Regions from separate parts of the Bacillus sp. OTU530 genome, predicted to be linked through region 2. Evidence: riboswitches for the same ligand, from Rfam matches in the RefSeq annotation. Region 2 holds a riboswitch; each other region holds the start of a gene.

Region 1 (4,448 bases), on a different contig from region 2:
ATGCCCTGCCTTATCAAAAAGCGAGACACGTAAAATCTGCCATTTGCCTGGTTGTACAGATGTATTAAGCGGAATCTTCACAATCCACTTGCCACTAACAGTATCATAAGTTCCTGACCCAGCTAACTCTATTCCGTCAGGACCTTTTATTCTTGCTACTACATCCCTAACTCCTGAAACATCATCCGTTGCCGTAATGTTAAGGCTTACTGTCTCACCAGCCTGATAGGTTTGTTTATCTGGTTCTACATTTGACAAAGATGGTAGTTCTGTATCTACTGGTGAAGTATTTTCCACATTAAATTCAGCTGTATAATCTACACCATTCTCATAGCTAACAAAATGTCCTGCCTTATCAAAAAGCGAGACACGTAAAATCTGCCATTTGCCTGGTTGTACAGACGTATTAAGCAGAATCTTCACAATCCACTTGCCACTAACAGTATTATAAGTTCCTGCCCCAGCTAACTCTGTTCCGTCAGGACCTTTTATCCTTGCTACTACATCCCTAACTCCTGAAACATCATCCGTTGCTGTAATGTTAAGGCTTACTGTCTCACCAGCCTGATAGGTCTGTTTATCTGGTTCTACATTTGACAAAGATGGTAGTTCTGTATCTACTGGTGAAGTATTTTCCACATTAAATTCAGCTGTATAATCTACACCATTCTCATAGCTAACAAAATGCCCTACCTTATCAAAAAGCGAGACACGTAAAATCTGCCATTTGCCTGGTTGTACAGATATATTAAGCGGAATCTTCACAATCCACTTGCCACTAACAGTATCATAAGTTCCTGCCCCAGCTAACTCTGTTCCGTCAGGACCTTTTATCCTTGCTACTACATCCCTAACCCCCGAAACATCATCCGTTGCCATAATACTGATGTTTACTGTTTCGCCAGCCTGATAATTCTGCTTATCTGTTTCTACATTTGACAAAGACGGTAGCTCCGTATCTACTAATTCTGACGCAAGTGTCTGAGCCGGATATTGGAGAGTTAGTACTAGAATAACAATAAACGTAAACATTTTCCAAAAATTCATATGTAAGTGCCCCCTCTTAAAAAATTTTATCACACTCCTCTTTTAAATTCTAATATTCATATAGATTGGTAACATTTACTTATATTTGTGTGATTATCTTATTTTCCTCTCCAATTACCTATATCTTATATTTTGTATAGCTGTAAGCCGAAGGTTTTGTTAAACACTAGTACTGACAATTGAAGCAAAAGAAAAAGCGAACTGCCGCAGCAATCCGCTTTCAAATAGTTTTATTGTAATGAAACTTAAGCACTAGCTACTGTATTGAGAATGGTTTCTACTCGCTCGTCCTTCACCTCGTAGTAAACCTCTAAACCTCTACGTTTTCCTGAAATAACCTTGGCGCTCTTCAATTTTGATAGATGTTGACTAACTGTGCTTTGTGGTGCTTCAAGTTCCTCGTAAAGAGTAGTTACATTTACAGGTCCTTTCTCAATCATAACTTTTACAAGTGCAATTCGTGCAGGATGAGCTAATACTTTTAAGATTTCCACTCCGTCATTAAATTTTTCAATTTTCATATACATTCACTCCTCTAATTCCTCTTTCACGTGAACGGCAGCTGGCTAGCTTGATAACATTTGCTATTTTAGCCCCTAAAGCTTTGCGCCCCATGTTTTCACAAGGTTTGCCTACGGAAATAATTATAATCTAATTCCAAATTTTATTATAGATAAAAAAATTAGAAACTTATCATAACTAACTCTAAAAATAGAAATTAATATAGAACTTTACACCATCCACCGTAGAATCGTTCTTTAGAACAACAAGATTAGGTGTCTTTCGCTAACAAATAACTTTTTTGTTGAAAATGTAATTGTATTCTCAACAAAAAAGAAGACAAGCTCTACATGTTGTAGGAATTTGTCTTCTCGTTACTTTGAATGAGTATTTTTCAACAACCCCGTTTGTCTTCCCCTTCGCAATCTAATTAATTCAGGTTATTGGTGTACCTGAATATTGCCTCCTTGAATTATACCAGACTGTGATGTATATCCTTTATTAGGTCCATCAAGTATAGTTAATCGGAACTCATCTTTTGTACCAGGTTCCCCACGATCAACAACTCTAATATGAATAGTGCTGTTTTGCTTGCCAGAGGTAGAACTTGTCACTTCTCCGACTGTATCAAATTCAATCCCGATAGTTTTTCCATTCTCCTTAATTTCTGCAAGCTTTTGTTTCAGACTCATCGCATAATTATCTATTTTTATCTTTACTACATCAGTCTTATTACTTTTCAAATGATCATTATATTCAAGTTGAACTCTTAAACCTTGTTCGTCCGGCAACATGTTAAAACCAAATGATTGCTTATTCTTATCATTTTCAACATATCCCCCTCCTGTTACCTTTTTAAATCCAAATTGTGGGGATATAATAACACTGTTTCCACCGATTGCAAGTGGATTTTTTTGTGAAAATTGTTGTAAAGGCGTTTCATTACGTACCAAAACCTTAAAGAAATTTGGGAAAGCCGTAAATTCATCGTGCCAAGCCGGTACACTCAATTCATCAGCTTTCATATCAAATGCCGCACCTTCAGTAGTTATCGAGACCTTATTAATAATAGGTTTGTTGGTATAAAGATTAAATGTAAAGATTCCAAATCTTGTCATGTATCCATATGGATTATCAAAATCTGAGGTTCCCCCAAATAATCCACCGCCTTTATTTATAAAATTGGCTATATCCCCCCCACGTGCTGCTAACAAGTCATTTTCTTCATTCGTTAATCCACCATTTGGGGTATTGTATATATCGCTTGCGATAGCAATAATGGCAAACCCATCAAATGATTGGCTAGAAATATTATTACCAGATACAAAAGTCGCTTTCATATTAGTTTTTGATGCTATTTCCTTCCAAAACACCTTAATAGCATTATTATCATTTCCGGATCCGCCGATTACTAAGATCCCATTTCCACCATTTGTAACTTTCATTTTTTTTACGATGTTTACGTAAGCGCTAATAGGACCATGAGCCCGACGCCCGCCCTCAAGATGTCCGTCCTCTGGTTCCAATCCCATTAAAACTACAGATCCTCCAGAGACTTTTGGTGGGGCTGCTGCTAAGGAAATTGAAGGATTTCCCCATATACCGACACTCAATGCCATAACTCCAATACCTGCTAATAAGCTACCTTTTTTCAAAAAAATCCCCCCATAATTTATTTAGAGGGGGTCGGTTTCGCTACTAGCTCCACTCCACTTAAGCGACCAAATACAAGTAGAGTTTCATCGCTCCCCCGTGCTCTTTATAGCTCATGCATATCCCAATAAGAAAATTAAGAAAATCAAAAGAACAAGATTAACCTTCTCAAAAAGCCTTTTCCTCACAAAGAACAAATGACTAAAGGTTATGCCTTTATCTAGTGAATTACCTAACACCTTCTATACCTGTTAGAATCATAAAAAACAGTTAGAAAGGTAAAATAACAAAATTAATTTTCTAAGTAGAGAATCTTCTATGAAAAAGAACAACGGGAAAGAAAACGCTTTATTTTTATATCTTATCATGGGGATTTTGGTGAAAAAAGTAAATTAAAACCTCAATTACTTACAAAAACTAACAGCACAGAAGGACAAAAATGGACAACCCCTAAATTTATTGATGATGGCTAAATACTAGATCGTATTTTAAGAACCATTTCTACTCCTTTATCTATTGCTTCATAGAAGATTTTTAATTCTTCTGCAGGAAGTGGTGACCAAAAATAATGTTTAAAACATACTTTTCGAGGATGCTAATGCTTTTCAATTCGTACTCCAACCCTCAATCGTTCAAAATCGTATACAACCAATATTTCAGCGGCAATACTACCTTTCGTTTTTTTACTCAAGTTTTCATTTCGTTAGCAAGCTAGCAAAACCAACAGCGCAAATCCCTTGCCATTACTAGGCCTTGAGACTGATGTGGTATATAGAACGAGCACGTTGTCCCCGCTTGCTCAAATACCGATGGACATGAGAAAAGAGCGCATCATAGTTGGCGCCCTTTTTGGTTTTGCTGGTTATTTTATTTATTGTACTCTATAGTACATTTCCGCTCGAGATCCATAATTCGCTCCAGAGTTCTTATCTCTTGCATAAACAATTACTGTATAGACTCCAGACTTTGTTGGTGTCTATGTAGTTGCACTATTCGCCCTATACTCCTGCGATGTAGTAAGAACACAGTTACCATCCCGGACACAGATCGATACCCCGGGTTGCTGCTTTCTTCAGATGTTGTTGAAATGATAACTGGAGTACCAGTATTCTATGGACTTATCTTATCTGTTGTTACATTTACCTGAGTTACTTTCCCATCCTGTACCTTGTACCAGAAAGAATAGTAAGTATCATAAGCTGCTTGAGAGTTAATATCCTTTGCATGTACTGATAACCTATATGTTC
Region 2 (4,448 bases):
TCTCAGCTTCTTGCTCCTGTAGCGTATGCTTTAGCGCTACATAGGTTAGCTTTGCTACTGATTCCGGCAAGCGAATCAAGAACCGATAAATACTTTTCCCAAATCTTTGCGAACTGAAGGCTTTTCTCCTTAAAGGCACCATTTTCCATAGAAAACTCTTCAATTTCATAATCTTCTCTAGCAAAAGCTTTTACAACCCGATTCCACTTATATTTTCCTGTACAACCGAGTTTAACTTTGAAAGCTGTTCTCGAATTGCCGCAAATGTGGGTTTAACATCAGATGGTGTCTATAAGCAAAAAAGCCCATGATTTACGTTGTATATAAATCATGGGCTTTTTTGTAAGACTCATGCCCGCTTAAACCCTTCTTCCTCCAAATACTGCTTCGCTTCATTGTAGGAAGGAAACGTTCCATCAAGGTTTAAACCTGCATACACATTCCACATCTCATCCTCTTGGACTAAAATAAGCGATGCGTTATCTTCATTCACCCAGCGCTCCTCCTCCAAATCTCCAACGATTGCCACTTCAGCAGTTGATCGGGGTGCGAGGGATTGAATCGATTTTGCAATCACTGTGCGCAGCTCTTCCTCTGAGAAATCTCGGATATTAATCATGCCTCTGTCATCTGTATTATAGCTGCTTACATATTCTGCATAAACAAATCCATTTCCGTTTGGATGCAAGTGGTATACGACATTTTTCTTATCGCTTGCACTTTCCTCATAATGAAAATTTACACGTTTCATCGATACATCCTTGCGCTTAAGCTCCGGAAAAGATTCAATAATAGCGAGTTTTTGTTCAAAAGTTAACATGTTACCTCCATGTAGATGTGCATTATAGTTCAAATTATTATACCATTAGTAGAAGATAACACCAAAACTAAGCAAATTCTTAGGCGGAAAAGAGGAAATGATTTATGAATGATGGACGATATAGAAAAAATATTCAGGCTGGTCTAGAAGTGAATATTGTACTAAAAAAGGATCAGCGTACAGGAAATACGACGCGTGGAATTGTAAAGGACCTGCTGACGAATTCGCAATTTCATCCTCATGGAATCAAGGTTCGTCTTACAGATGGACAAGTAGGCAGGGTACAAACAATTGTTAACTAATAACAAACAAAAAGGGACAGATTCATACACTTACGAATCTGTCCCTTTTTATCTGATGACAACCATTTTCCCTACCTCGTCACAAATACTATGAGTTATAGGACAAACTTGGAGTTTTAACATGCAACCTAATTTAACTTTAGCTAGCTAATCACTACTTCAGGCAGTTGAACAATCCCCGATAGAAACGCTTATACCATCTCCATTAATCCTATGTTTGCTTATCCCTTATCATTTAGATGCTGCACACATTAATAATACCTATACAATTTGTCCCCTCATAGATAGGTTGATTAATTTGTCTAGTTGTTGACTGCATTTGATAGTTTTAGGATGAGTTAATCCATATAGTTTACCTAGATGAAGTAGTTGCCTTCTTTTTTGCTCAATAATGGCTGGGTTATTTTGTTTAGCATCCAAAAGTACGTCCATCCATTTCAAATCAGTAGAATCAGCTTGCTTGTCTTCCATCGGTAATTCAACTAGCACCTTCACCCTTGTAGTTCCCTCCGTATTACGGCAGCCCAGCAATCATAGTGGGAGCGGCATACCTCTCCCACCTTAGACCTGTAGCTTTGCGTCCCTATCTTTCAATAGGTTTGCCTTTATCGAAACTTTATTTTTTATCTATATAAATATGCTTTATTTTGTCAATATAGGAGTAACAAGAATCACTATTTGCTGCACTAGTAGCCTCTACAAAATTATTTCTATAGAATCCATCAACACCAAATGGCTCAGTCGTTCTCTTTAATCATTTTCTCATATTTTTACATTTTTTTCAATTATAGTTTTTAGAAAGTTTTACGAGTTGAACTACCTACTACCTTTACTCCCCACATCCTCACACTCCTCTTATACAGGCCATAACCCTCCTAGCCCAAATACTAAGCACATTGTAACAGGTATAAACCGCGCATAAAAAAAGAATACTGAGAAAAGCATCATCTCCGACCGATTCTTTTATTCCAATAGCATAGGAGTGTGAATGGATGGAGCACCAATTAACCTATCTTCTTTCACATTTTGGATATTATGGTATTATATTAGCCTTAATTGGAGGCATTATCGGACTCCCTCTGCCGGATGAAATCCTTCTTACCTTTATTGGATATTGCGTCTTTCAGGGAAACATAGCTTATATTCCTTCCTTACTAAGTGCTTTTTTAGGGACAAGCGGCGGCATTTCGCTTAGCTATCTATTAGGAATCAAATTGGGTTTGCCATTTTTAACAAGGTTTGGACCAAGGCTCCATATTACAGAAGACAGAATTAATAAAACAAGACAATTATTCACAAAACTAGGTCCTTATCTGCTTTTTATTGGATACTTTATTCCTGGCATCCGCCATATTACCGCCTATCTTGCAGGAATTAACGGGTACTCCTTTAAGAAGTTTGCACGGTATGCATACCCTGGGGCATTGCTCTGGTCTTTTACCTTTATTACGTTAGGAAGATCATTAGGAGGAAATTGGAAAATCATTGCTATGTATATCTCTAAATATCGTATATACCTTATGCTAGCTGCGGTTAGTATTATCTGGGGCGCCTATTTATTTTGGAAGAGAAGACAAAAATTGCAATGAATCTAAGGTGGTTATTTATATGAATTTAAAGCTTCAACTTACTACTGCTTTTATAATAAGTTTGTTATCTCTTATCGGCTTCAGCCTTATGGCTATTCTGATTAGCAAGCAAAGGATTATTTCATTTGATAGTACCGTTATAGCCTTTATTCAAGGCCTTGAGTCCCCAGCTCTGACAGCTATTATGAAATTCTTCACCTTTATTGGATCGACAAGTTCTGTTGCGATACTTGCTATGATTGCCTTATTTTTTCTCTATGTTGTACTCAAGCATCGATCAGAGCTGATTCTATTACTTACTGCCGTTTTAGGAAGCAACCTCCTTTTTATCACATTAAAGCTGTTTTTTCAGCGAGCCCGTCCGGATTTACATCGTCTGATCGAGGTAAGCGGCTACAGCTTTCCGAGCGGCCATGCAACAAATGCATGTACGCTATATGGAACTCTCTCCTTCCTACTATGGCGGCATATTCCTACTCGTTGGGGGCGTACCATCTTAATTATTATCAGTATCGTAATGATTCTCACAATTGGAATAAGCCGCATTTATCTAGGCGTACATTATCCTAGCGATATCATCGGCGGCTATTTTATTAGTACATTTTGGTTAACCACGCTCATTTGGTTTTATCAACGATATAGGGAAAAGCGATATATGCGGCAGCATGTCAATGGAAACAACAAATAACGATTACCCATATGAGATAAAATGCTGCATATAACAGGCTCTGCATACAGACAAATAATCCCCGTTCCTTTAAGGGATTTCTCTTGAAGGAATGGATAAACTAAACTATGTATTTTTATACGGACAGCATATCCAGCCGGATATGCTCTAATCTAAGACCGCATTTTATTTTTGTACGATATTCGGATATTTGATTCATCCCCTCAGAATCATTTCTTTTCACCACCCTATTTCTTAAATACTTACAGATTTTCTCCCTTATTAAAACCTCTCCAAAAGCATTATCGGATTCATTTACATAGTTATGCATAATTGGTAGTTAATGCAACAACAATAAAGTAAGAAAATGAAGTCATTTAGAGGCTGGGGAGGGTGATTGATATCATTAAAAGCATCAAGGAATTCATTACATTTCTTTATCACAGCAGCCGCTCCTATAACAAAGAACACCCTATTGAAGACGAACAAAATGTACTAAACAATCAAATACTAACTGGAAATTTAAATCATGACATACAAGAATTCAAAATGATTTTCGAGCGTTCCTCCGATATTGTATATCGCGAATTCCAAGTGGGATGCCAAAAGGGAACTCTTATTTTTTTGGATGGCCTTGTTAGTACAGAATTAATGGATGCAGATATATTAAAGCCGTTATTTAACTATGGAAAAGACCAAGTATGTCCTTCCGAAATCCATCTCATCAAACAACTGCTTCTGGAACAAGTCATTACGGCTGCTCAAATCAGTGAGGGACAAAAAATTGGGGACGTGATTGATCATGTTTTATCAGGTGATACGGCAGTGCTCATTGATGGAATGCAGCAAGCATTATTTATTAGCCTGCAACAATGGGATAAACGCAGCGTAGAGGAGTCTTCAACAGAACCGGTGGTGCGCGGACCACGGGAAGGATTTACCGAAAACTTACGAACAAACACAACTTTAATACGGAGAAGACTAAAAACTCCTAAACTGAAGATGGAGTCCGCAACCGTGGGAAGGTTATCGAAAACAAATATTGTTATGACATATCTCGAAGACATTGC
Region 3 (4,448 bases), on a different contig from region 2:
AGGAGCTTGGCATTTCCACTGACGGTAAAGACAGTGAAACACTCCAAAAAGAAATTCGTGATACAAAGGTGAAGGCTGAAGCAAAGGAGCTCGGCATTTCCACCGACGGTAAAGACAGTGAAACACTCCAAAAAGAAATTCGTGATACAAAGGTGAAGGCTGAAGCAAAGAAGCTTGGCATTTCCACCGACGGTAAGGACAGTGAAACACTCCAAAAAGAAATTCGTGATACGAAGGTGAAGGCTGAAGCAAAGGAGCTTGGCATTTCCACTGACGATAAAGACAGTGAAACACTCCAAAAGGAAATTCGTGATACAAAGGTGAAGGCTGAAGCAAAGGAGCTTGGCATTTCCACCGACGGTAAGGACAGTGAAACACTCCAAAAAGAAATTCGTGATACAAAGGTGAAGGCTGAAGCAAAGGAGCTTGGCATTTCCACCGACGGTAAAGACAGTGAAACACTCCAAAAAGAAATTCGTGATACAAAGGTGAAGGCTGAAGCAAAGGAGCTTGGCATTTCCACCGACGGTAAGGACAGTGAAACACTCCAAAAAGAAATTCGTAATACAAAGGTGAAAGCTGAAGCAAAAGAGCTCGGCATCTCTACTGACGGCAAAGACACAGAAACTTTAGTCAGTGAGGTGCGTGACGCGCAGGTGAAAAAAGATGCAAAAGAGCTTGGCATCTCCACCGATGATAAGGACACCCAAACATTAGCTAAGGAAGTCCAAGATGCGAAAGTGTTAAAGGCAGCAAAAGAGCTCGGTATTGATACAGCCAATAAAACAACAAAAGAGCTTATGAAGGAGATTTCTACTAAATCCCCTGAAACAGCAAAAACATTATTTCAAGATAACTATCATAACTTTGGCTATGATAAGGGAATAGGCGGCAAAGGCAGAGGAATGCGTTAATCTTCTGATAGCCTATGTATAAAAAGGGATTTCAAACAGACCGATACGGTCTTTGAAATCCCTTTTGCATATGTTTATCTCTCACATTTTGCAGCCTTTGTATACATATGTTGAAAATTTTTTGCTTTTCTCTCCCGGTAGTTTAGAATTCCCTTTAGTTTTTTATAAAGAAAACTCGCCGATTGGCAGGCTCTGCCCTTGAGTGAAGACAGAGGTGTAGTTGCACTTACACTATATTCCTAAAATTCCGGACTGCGTCGAATTTGCCTCCGAAATTTATACTTTCCTACAGTGTAAAAGAACTAATAATTTGTCGAATATTGGTTTATTTTATTCAGAATACGTGATAAATTATATTTAAATTTATTGAAAAGCGGATTTTCCAATTGTTTTACATGAATTTAGGAGCAATGTCACGCCACCTTGCAGCGTTAATTTGCAGCAGGAAAAATGAAATCTAAATAGGGCAAACTCGTCGAAAGTCGAGGACGCAAAGCCTACAGATCTACGGCAGTTGTGCTATGATGGCTGGGTTGCATAAATTTTTTGTTTACGCCCTATTTATGTCTATATAGGGTGTTTTTTGTATTTGCCAGTCCGCAAAATGAAACGGTTCCTAAATAATACATAAGTTAACGCCCATATAGATATATAGCATATTTAAATCGTGATACGAAGCGTTATATTTTTATGTCCTAAAGTACTGATAATAAATTTTAATTCGTAACAGGAAACAGCTAAATCTATATGAGGCAAACCCGTCCCAAGTCGAGGACGTAAAGCCTACAGGTCTACGGCAGTTGTACTATGATGGCTGGGTTACATAAATCTTTATTTTCACCCCATTTATGTCTATACAGGGGTTTTTTTATATTTGCTGAATCTCAAGCGAAAGGAATTTTAATGACATGAGAAAAGTTGCAGAAATCCTTGCTATTAATCTTAAGAATATGGGTGTACGTCATGCATTTGGTGTTCCTGGAAAACCTATTGTTCCAATTTTACTCGAATTAGAGAACCATGGTATTCAATTCAATCTAACTAGGCATGAAACTGGAGCTGGTTATATTGCTTCTGGTTATTCCTTAATGAATGATTCTATTGGAGTCGCAATAGGTACTTCTGGTCCAGGCGGCACCAATTTGCTGACGGCTGCGGCACAAGCAAAAGCATGGCATTTACCAGTTGTTTTTATTACAGGGCACCCCTCTGCTAAAGATATGGGTAAACCGTTTGGACAAGACTCTTCAGCATTTGGGACAGACTTAATAAAAATGTTTGAGCCAGTAACAAAATTTAGCGCACGCATAGACCGAGCTGAATCATTTAAAAGTATTTTTTCTCATGCTATTGAGAGCGCATTATATGGAGTGAAGGGACCTGTTCACCTTTCACTCCCTATGGATGTATTGGATGAGCAGGCAGAATCTTTTATTTTAGACATACCCGATGAAGCTCCACATGTGATAGCGACCCAAAAGGAGTTACAACAAGCCTTAGATTGTATTTTAACTTCTAAGCGGCCTGTCATGATTTTAGGAAAAGGTGTGCATTCCTCCAGAGCCTATGAGGAAGTCATTCGTTTAGCGGAAACCTTTAACATACCAGTCATGACAACACCTGGCGGAAAAGGAACATTTCCAACAACACATGATCTGTCCCTAGATGGGTTTGGACTAGGCGGCTCTGCAAAAGCTAGTGAGTATTTAAAGAATAAGAGTGATCTCATAATTGTAATAGGATCTAAGTTATCTGATATGTCTATTGTTGGACTGGATCCCGCTTTGTATCCAGATAAAATTATTCATTTTGATTACGACTATACGTTTATTGGCAAATCAATTCCTGTTGCAACACAGCTTGTTCTTGGTGACGCTAAGCATAATCTTGAGAGTTTATTAAAATTAATTAAGACAGATAGATTAGCTAAACCTTTTTCAAAGCCGCAGATACATATTAGTGCAGAGCTACAAAAGGAAACACCGATTACAGTTGAAAGGCTACTAGCAAAGCAAGTCATTGCTGCCCTAAGAGAGAATTTTCCCGCAGATACTGTTTTCTTTGGTGATGATGGCAGCCATTCCTTTTATGCTATTCAGCACCTAACACTGACAAAGCAGGCCACATTCTATTTTGATGATGTTTTTGGCGCAATGGGACATGCTATTGGTTTTAGTATTGGTGCGAAGTTAAGCAATCCTACTAAGCCTATCGTCTGTTTAACAGGTGATGGATGCTTTTTTATGCATGGAAATGAGGTTTCAACAGCAGTTGACAGCAATGCAGCTACTATCTTTATTGTTTTGAATAATGGAAGACTTGATATGGTCGATAAAGGTATGTCAAACAATGCTGGAAAAGCTGTTGGCACTATTTTCAAAAATGAACTCAACGTTAAAAAATATAGTGAAGCAATGGGAGCATTATCCTTTAAGTGTTGGACTATTGAAGACTTACACCTGGCTCTCAAGGAAGCTCTGAACAATCACAACGGACCGACAGTAGTTGAGGTAATGGTTGATCAAGAAGAAATCCCACCAACGCTGTTGAGAGGATAGCACTATAAGAAGATGAAACGAATGCTTAAAGCATTAAGAAAAGCAGACAAGGCCCGCCTTTTATGGCAGCGTAGGGGTGGGCCGGAGTAAAAGACGCTTTTTTCCTTTTGCGGAGGTTCAGCCCTATGCTGCCACTTTGGCCTTGGGAGCTAGACATCGCCCCGAAAAGTTATCCTTTCTTACAGTAACCGATTGGCAAGCCGTTAGGCGAAGACAGAGGTGTAGTTGCACTTATACTTTGTTCCTAAAATTTCTCACTACGTCGAATGGTCTTCCTGCTAGAAATTTATACTTTCTTAAAGTATAAAAAAAATCCCCCCAAACGGAGGGACAACAATTTATATTAAATAAGGGGGGTAAGGCATAACATGAGAAAGGGTTTAGCTAAGTCGAGCAGCTTGTCCTTCCTTAGGACTTCGCTGCTTTTAACTGTTCCAATTGCTGTTCCACTTCAGCCTGCAAGAGGGGGTTCATGCTCGGTTGATGTGGAGCTGCAATTTCTTGGCTTGCTTTTGCTTCAGCTTCTAACGCCCAGATGCGCTCTTCCATTCTGGCAAAGCCGCGCATTGCGTTATCTGCACTAAAAGACGCAATTGTTGTATTGATTTCCTTCACAGCCCTCGCAGCATGCGCTCTGGCGATCAGCTCCTGCTGCTTCAGCTTCAGCTCTTCATACTTTTCCTGCAGAGCCTTTACCTTTTCATACAAATTAGTAGTTTGTACTTGCATCGCTTCATACTGTTGCTTGTACGATGCTAGCTTGCGTTCCTGTACAATCTTATCCTGCAGCGCTAATTTTGCAATTTCGTCCTCATTTCGCTCCACTGCAAGGTTTGCTTGTCTAAGGCGCTTTTCAACAGCTTCCTGCGTTTGCAAAGTAAGCATTTCATACTTTTTCTCCAAAAACAGCTGCTCAGACAGTGCCTGCTGCGCCTTTACGAGCTGCTCCTCCATCTCGCGCAAGTATTGCTTGATC
Region 4 (4,448 bases), on a different contig from region 2:
GGTCTTGAGAACCATCATCTACAACAATAATTTCATAATGCTGATAATCACTTTTTAGAATCGACTGCACAGTCCTGCTGATAACCTTCTCTTCATTGTAAGCAGCAATAATGACGCTCACAAAGGGCTGAAATGAATCATTACCTGCCTTAGACAGCTGAGCCTGCCTTTTATGCCGTAAGGCAAAGTAAACTAGTATAAAAACACGAAGGACAGAGAGAGCTAACACAGTATAAAGTAATAAGGAAATAACTCCATTTAAACTAGTTGCATTTCCTATAATAATTTTAAAGCTCTCTACTAACGGTCTTTCTACTTCCTTGACGGAAGGCATAATCGAACTTCTCTTCGTATTCATTAGCTCACTAGCTGTTACAAATGTATAGCCTTTACTTTGTAAGGTCTCAATAATCTCAGGAAGTGCCCCAACAGTACTGCTTCTGTCCCCTCCGCCATCATGAAGTAAAATCACATTGCCATTAGGCAGCTGCTGTAGAACGTTATCAACAATTTCCTTACTGTTTGTTGCTTCCCAGTCTCTGGAATCGATATCATAATTAACTGTAAGATAGCCCATTTCAGTCGTATAGAGCATCCTTTTAAAATCTGGATTTACCGTAGGTGTATCCACATATCCGTACGGAGGGCGATACAGTAAAGAAGAATGCCCAGTAATACCTTGAATTACACGCTGACTCGCATTCAATTCCAGCTTTAATTGGTTGTATGATATGCTATTTGTATGTCGATGGGAAAACGTATGGTTACCAATTTCGTGTCCCTCCATATATATCCGTTGCACAATGCCTTTATTGAGCATAGCATTTTTACCAATAACAAAGAATGTTGCCTTTATGTGATGCTGTTTTAAAATGTTTAATATACGTGTCGTATACTCGGGATCAGGTCCATCATCAAAGGTTAGCACCACTTCCTTCGTTTTCGCATTACCTAAACGCTCCATCTCAGATGATTTAGGCATAGATTGATAAACTTCGCCCGAAATTTGACCGGAATCATTTAAAATAACCTCTCGCTTTCCCTGTTTCTGAGATGATGTAGATTGGAAAATACTACCCCCTCCAGAGCTGTAGATGTTGTCACTACTCTTTATATGACGCAGTGTATCAATCCCTCGATTCTCTAGAACATCCCAAACCGCTGGATCTTCCGTACCCAATCTCCATAACGCAACCCCTTTGACTCCAGCTGCTGAAGCCGTTTTTAATTGGTTATAGAATGTGGCACCATCTAAAAACCATAATTCGTGCAGCTTGTCTTTATCCGTATATCTCACGTAGGGACTTTTACTCATGTCATCCCATTGGACCCGCAAGTTTGCCTTATCTGCCATTCTCATAACATTTTCAAAGGATACTACCTTCCCAGGCTCACTGCTTTCCCATTCCCAGTCATAACCATAATTGCCCAAACTAACGACAAGCTTATCCTTGGGTATACGCGCAAGATTTTCTTGATACCACGTGGATGAGGCTATAGGACCTGGAGTTTGAAAGTTTTCATCATACAACATTACAACCATTTTATCTGAATATAGCTTTAATGCGTTATAATCAAATGCGTTGTCATTTGGAGGCATATCCATTGTCACTAGAAGCCCATCAGAATGAAACACGCCGTATAGCTCCTGCATAAAGCTTGTAAGCAATTCCTTATCTTCTGCCTTTATATTTTCAAAATCTATATTTATGCCATCATAGCCATACTTTTTAATTTGTCCATGTAAATCCTGTATGAGCTTTGACCTTGCTGGAGGAGAAATCAATAGGTTATGAACTACTTCTTGATTCCACTCATTATCAATTAAATTGCTAATTAAGGGAACTACCTTAACATCATGCTTTTTCGCTAAATCCCCTATATTCTTCTGAACGTCTTCTCCTAGTTCTAAGTTAGGCTGCACATGGAACCATTGGGGAATGAGAACATCTATCGTATCTATATTACGCTTTAATGATCGTTCACTATTCGGATCCCAATTCACATAGAACGCATACGTATCATCCATATGTATATCTTCTTTTTGTTGGAAGGTACTGTTTTTATCAGTATCAAAAGGTGTCAGAGGACTAGCAGCCTCCTTCCCTGATGGTCTAATATTTGAAAATTCGTTTACTTCTTTTGTATCCCACTTTGGCAGCAAAGGGCTAAGATATATACTTAAGCCAGATATAACTAGTATCATAAGAGCAAGAATGGCCAAACTACAGAGAAAACACCAGATTACAATCTTCCTTTTTCTTGAAGCATCTTCAAATACAAAGTTTCCATTAGCAGTTTCATAGCTTGAAATTGTTTGTTTACGTCGATCGTGACCCAAAAGATTCTTCATTCTTTTGTACATACCATTTGATAATATTTTAATCATGCAGCCACCTAACTTTACAGTATTCTCAGCTAAGTTATCACGTTGGAAATAGAGTTGAATATCAAAGCATTGGCTATTATCACAGTAGCCTCCTCTCATAATTTTGAACTGTCCTAAGCGTGAAAACACAAAAGCCTATCTTTACCTATAAATCAAATATCTCTTTCCTTAGGAGCTATTCGGTAACCCAGCCATCATAGCCCTTGAGCAGAACCGTAGACCTGAAGTTTTGCGTCCTTGCCTTTCAACAAGTTTGCCTTTATCGTAGCCAAATATATCATCAATCCTATCTTGTCTGACCTGCAAACAACCTAGCCATTAATCTACAGATTAGACTAACAAAGTTATTTCGGGGAGTAAATACATCTACTGGTTAAGATTGTATTACTTTTATTACCCTGCATAACATAGATGTTAAATACATTTACAATTGAATGTCAGCAAGCAGTGTATACTGAGGCACTCCAACAACACAAAAAGGGGGCTGCCCCAGAACCCCTGCACTATAAAAATTCGAAGAAAAATAGGAAATAGACCATCATAGAAATATTCATTTTACTCGGTTCCCTTAATAGTCCATTTCCCATTTCAGTTCAAAAAAGATCCGATTATGCTTTTAGCTCAGCCCGTATTCATGCTATTGTGCCGGTAATTCTAACTGCTCACGAAGTTTCTTGGATAGCTCCTGACGTACCTCATCAGAGACAATATAGTACCAAGTATCTCCCATCATTTGGCCTTCACCCTTGACTTCAATTTCCTCAATATTATTACGGGTTTCTCCATAATTTTGCTGAATCTTAAACATCTCATCTTGCGTTAGGTTTGTTCTCACATTTTTTTGAATCACGTCCAGGATTGCTCCATAGTTCGAAAGAGTTTCTATATTTTTGCCATTTTTGATCACAGACTGCATAACTTGGCGCTGTCTCATTTGCCGGCCAAAATCACCACGGGAATCGAGCTTCCTCATTCGGGAGTATGCTAAAGCCTCCTCACCGTTCAAATGGAGAGTGTCTTTCTCAAAGTGTATGCCCTGGTACGTAAAGTCTAGATCATTATTCACATCTACACCGCCTACTGCATTTACAATATCCTTAAATCCTTCCATATTCACTTCGATATAATATTGCACAGGTACATTTAAAAATTTCTCAACAGTCGCAACTGTTGTATCAACGCCCCCAAATGCATAGGAATGATTGATTTTATCCTTGACTCCCTTTCCGACAATCTCGGTGTATGTGTCGCGCGGAATACTTAGAATTTTCATAGATTGCTTAGTCCGGTTTAATGTAACCAGCATTAATGAATCTGAACGGCCCCGTTCCTCTCCGCGAGGATCAGCCCCCATTAACAAAATGGAAATAGGAGCACCCTGCTTCATATCTTCAGACTGTTTCGTGGAAGTATCGCGCTTTAACGGCTGATTCACCTCACTTAATGTTTTAGAAACGTTAGCGTACACTTGGTAGGTGTATATACTAGCTCCAAGTATAGCAAGTCCTATAACTCCTGATATCCAAGCTAATAGCTTCCTTTTCACCTTAGCTACCCCTTTCAAGTTATCTGCCTCATCAAAGTTGCAGAAAACCCATTTTTTGATTGCCAAATATATCTCATCACTTGCTAATATCCCCTATGCAAGAATGTTTCCTGTAAGAAAACGGCAAGTGTATTTTGCACATTGCATAACTATATTGCTAATCAAGGTGAACATTATATAAGTTGCATAATATAATATATTTACACCTTTTTTATCCAGTTAAAATTTCATCTTAAGTTCCTATATTAGACTAAAATAAGATAGTCAATAATTACCTTGTAGATAATACTTTAATGTGCTGAATTTTGGCAAGTTGATTCTTCTATTCTAATAGTAGGGCATCGTAAGCTATCGTTGCTTTTTGGAATTTACCGACCAGGGGATTTTCATCTTTTCGTCAGCAGCAATAGCTCCGGATACTACACCGTTTAAAAAAGCTAAGGACAAGAAAAATAAAGCGGAATCTAACTCAATGTATTCTTTTATATAAACAATAAAATGTGTCCGAAAGAT

What was found. Region 2 has a riboswitch for cyclic di-GMP ahead of AAHB12_RS20565 (aspartyl-phosphate phosphatase Spo0E family protein). Riboswitches for the same ligand answer to the same signal wherever they lie in the genome.
Region 1: another riboswitch for cyclic di-GMP. It lies ahead of AAHB12_RS07775 (post-COAP-1 domain-containing protein); the one in region 2 lies ahead of AAHB12_RS20565 (aspartyl-phosphate phosphatase Spo0E family protein).
Region 3: another riboswitch for cyclic di-GMP. It lies ahead of AAHB12_RS13340 (thiamine pyrophosphate-binding protein); the one in region 2 lies ahead of AAHB12_RS20565 (aspartyl-phosphate phosphatase Spo0E family protein).
Region 4: another riboswitch for cyclic di-GMP. It lies ahead of AAHB12_RS07665 (glycosyltransferase); the one in region 2 lies ahead of AAHB12_RS20565 (aspartyl-phosphate phosphatase Spo0E family protein).

The regions. Positions count from the first base shown of each region.
Region 1 covers NZ_JASATP010000007.1:197,798-202,245, reverse strand. The annotation lists gene AAHB12_RS07785 (Ig-like domain repeat protein) at 1-1,047, opposite strand, end outside; gene AAHB12_RS07780 (ArsR/SmtB family transcription factor) at 1,293-1,574, opposite strand; cyclic di-GMP riboswitch class I at 1,602-1,690, opposite strand; gene AAHB12_RS07775 (post-COAP-1 domain-containing protein) at 1,989-3,203, opposite strand; cyclic di-GMP riboswitch class II at 3,224-3,307, opposite strand; gene AAHB12_RS07770 (SH3 domain-containing protein) at 4,312-4,448, opposite strand, start outside.
Region 2 covers NZ_JASATP010000032.1:37,240-41,687, forward strand. The annotation lists gene AAHB12_RS20550 (hypothetical protein) at 1-163, opposite strand, end outside; partial or broken gene AAHB12_RS31905 (hypothetical protein) at 161-265, opposite strand; gene AAHB12_RS20555 (hypothetical protein) at 350-820, opposite strand; gene AAHB12_RS20560 (YwbE family protein) at 925-1,122, shown strand; gene AAHB12_RS20565 (aspartyl-phosphate phosphatase Spo0E family protein) at 1,384-1,617, opposite strand; cyclic di-GMP riboswitch class I at 1,638-1,736, opposite strand; gene AAHB12_RS20570 (DedA family protein) at 2,115-2,711, shown strand; gene AAHB12_RS20575 (phosphatase PAP2 family protein) at 2,731-3,399, shown strand; gene AAHB12_RS20580 (spore germination protein) at 3,772-4,448, shown strand, end outside.
Region 3 covers NZ_JASATP010000015.1:88,540-92,987, reverse strand. The annotation lists gene AAHB12_RS31780 (BspA family leucine-rich repeat surface protein) at 1-601, opposite strand, end outside; cyclic di-GMP riboswitch class I at 1,370-1,455, shown strand; cyclic di-GMP riboswitch class I at 1,656-1,741, shown strand; gene AAHB12_RS13340 (thiamine pyrophosphate-binding protein) at 1,823-3,472, shown strand; gene AAHB12_RS13335 (PspA/IM30 family protein) at 3,881-4,448, opposite strand, start outside.
Region 4 covers NZ_JASATP010000007.1:174,224-178,671, reverse strand. The annotation lists gene AAHB12_RS07665 (glycosyltransferase) at 1-2,389, opposite strand, end outside; cyclic di-GMP riboswitch class I at 2,568-2,657, opposite strand; gene tagU (polyisoprenyl-teichoic acid--peptidoglycan teichoic acid transferase TagU) at 3,027-3,935, opposite strand.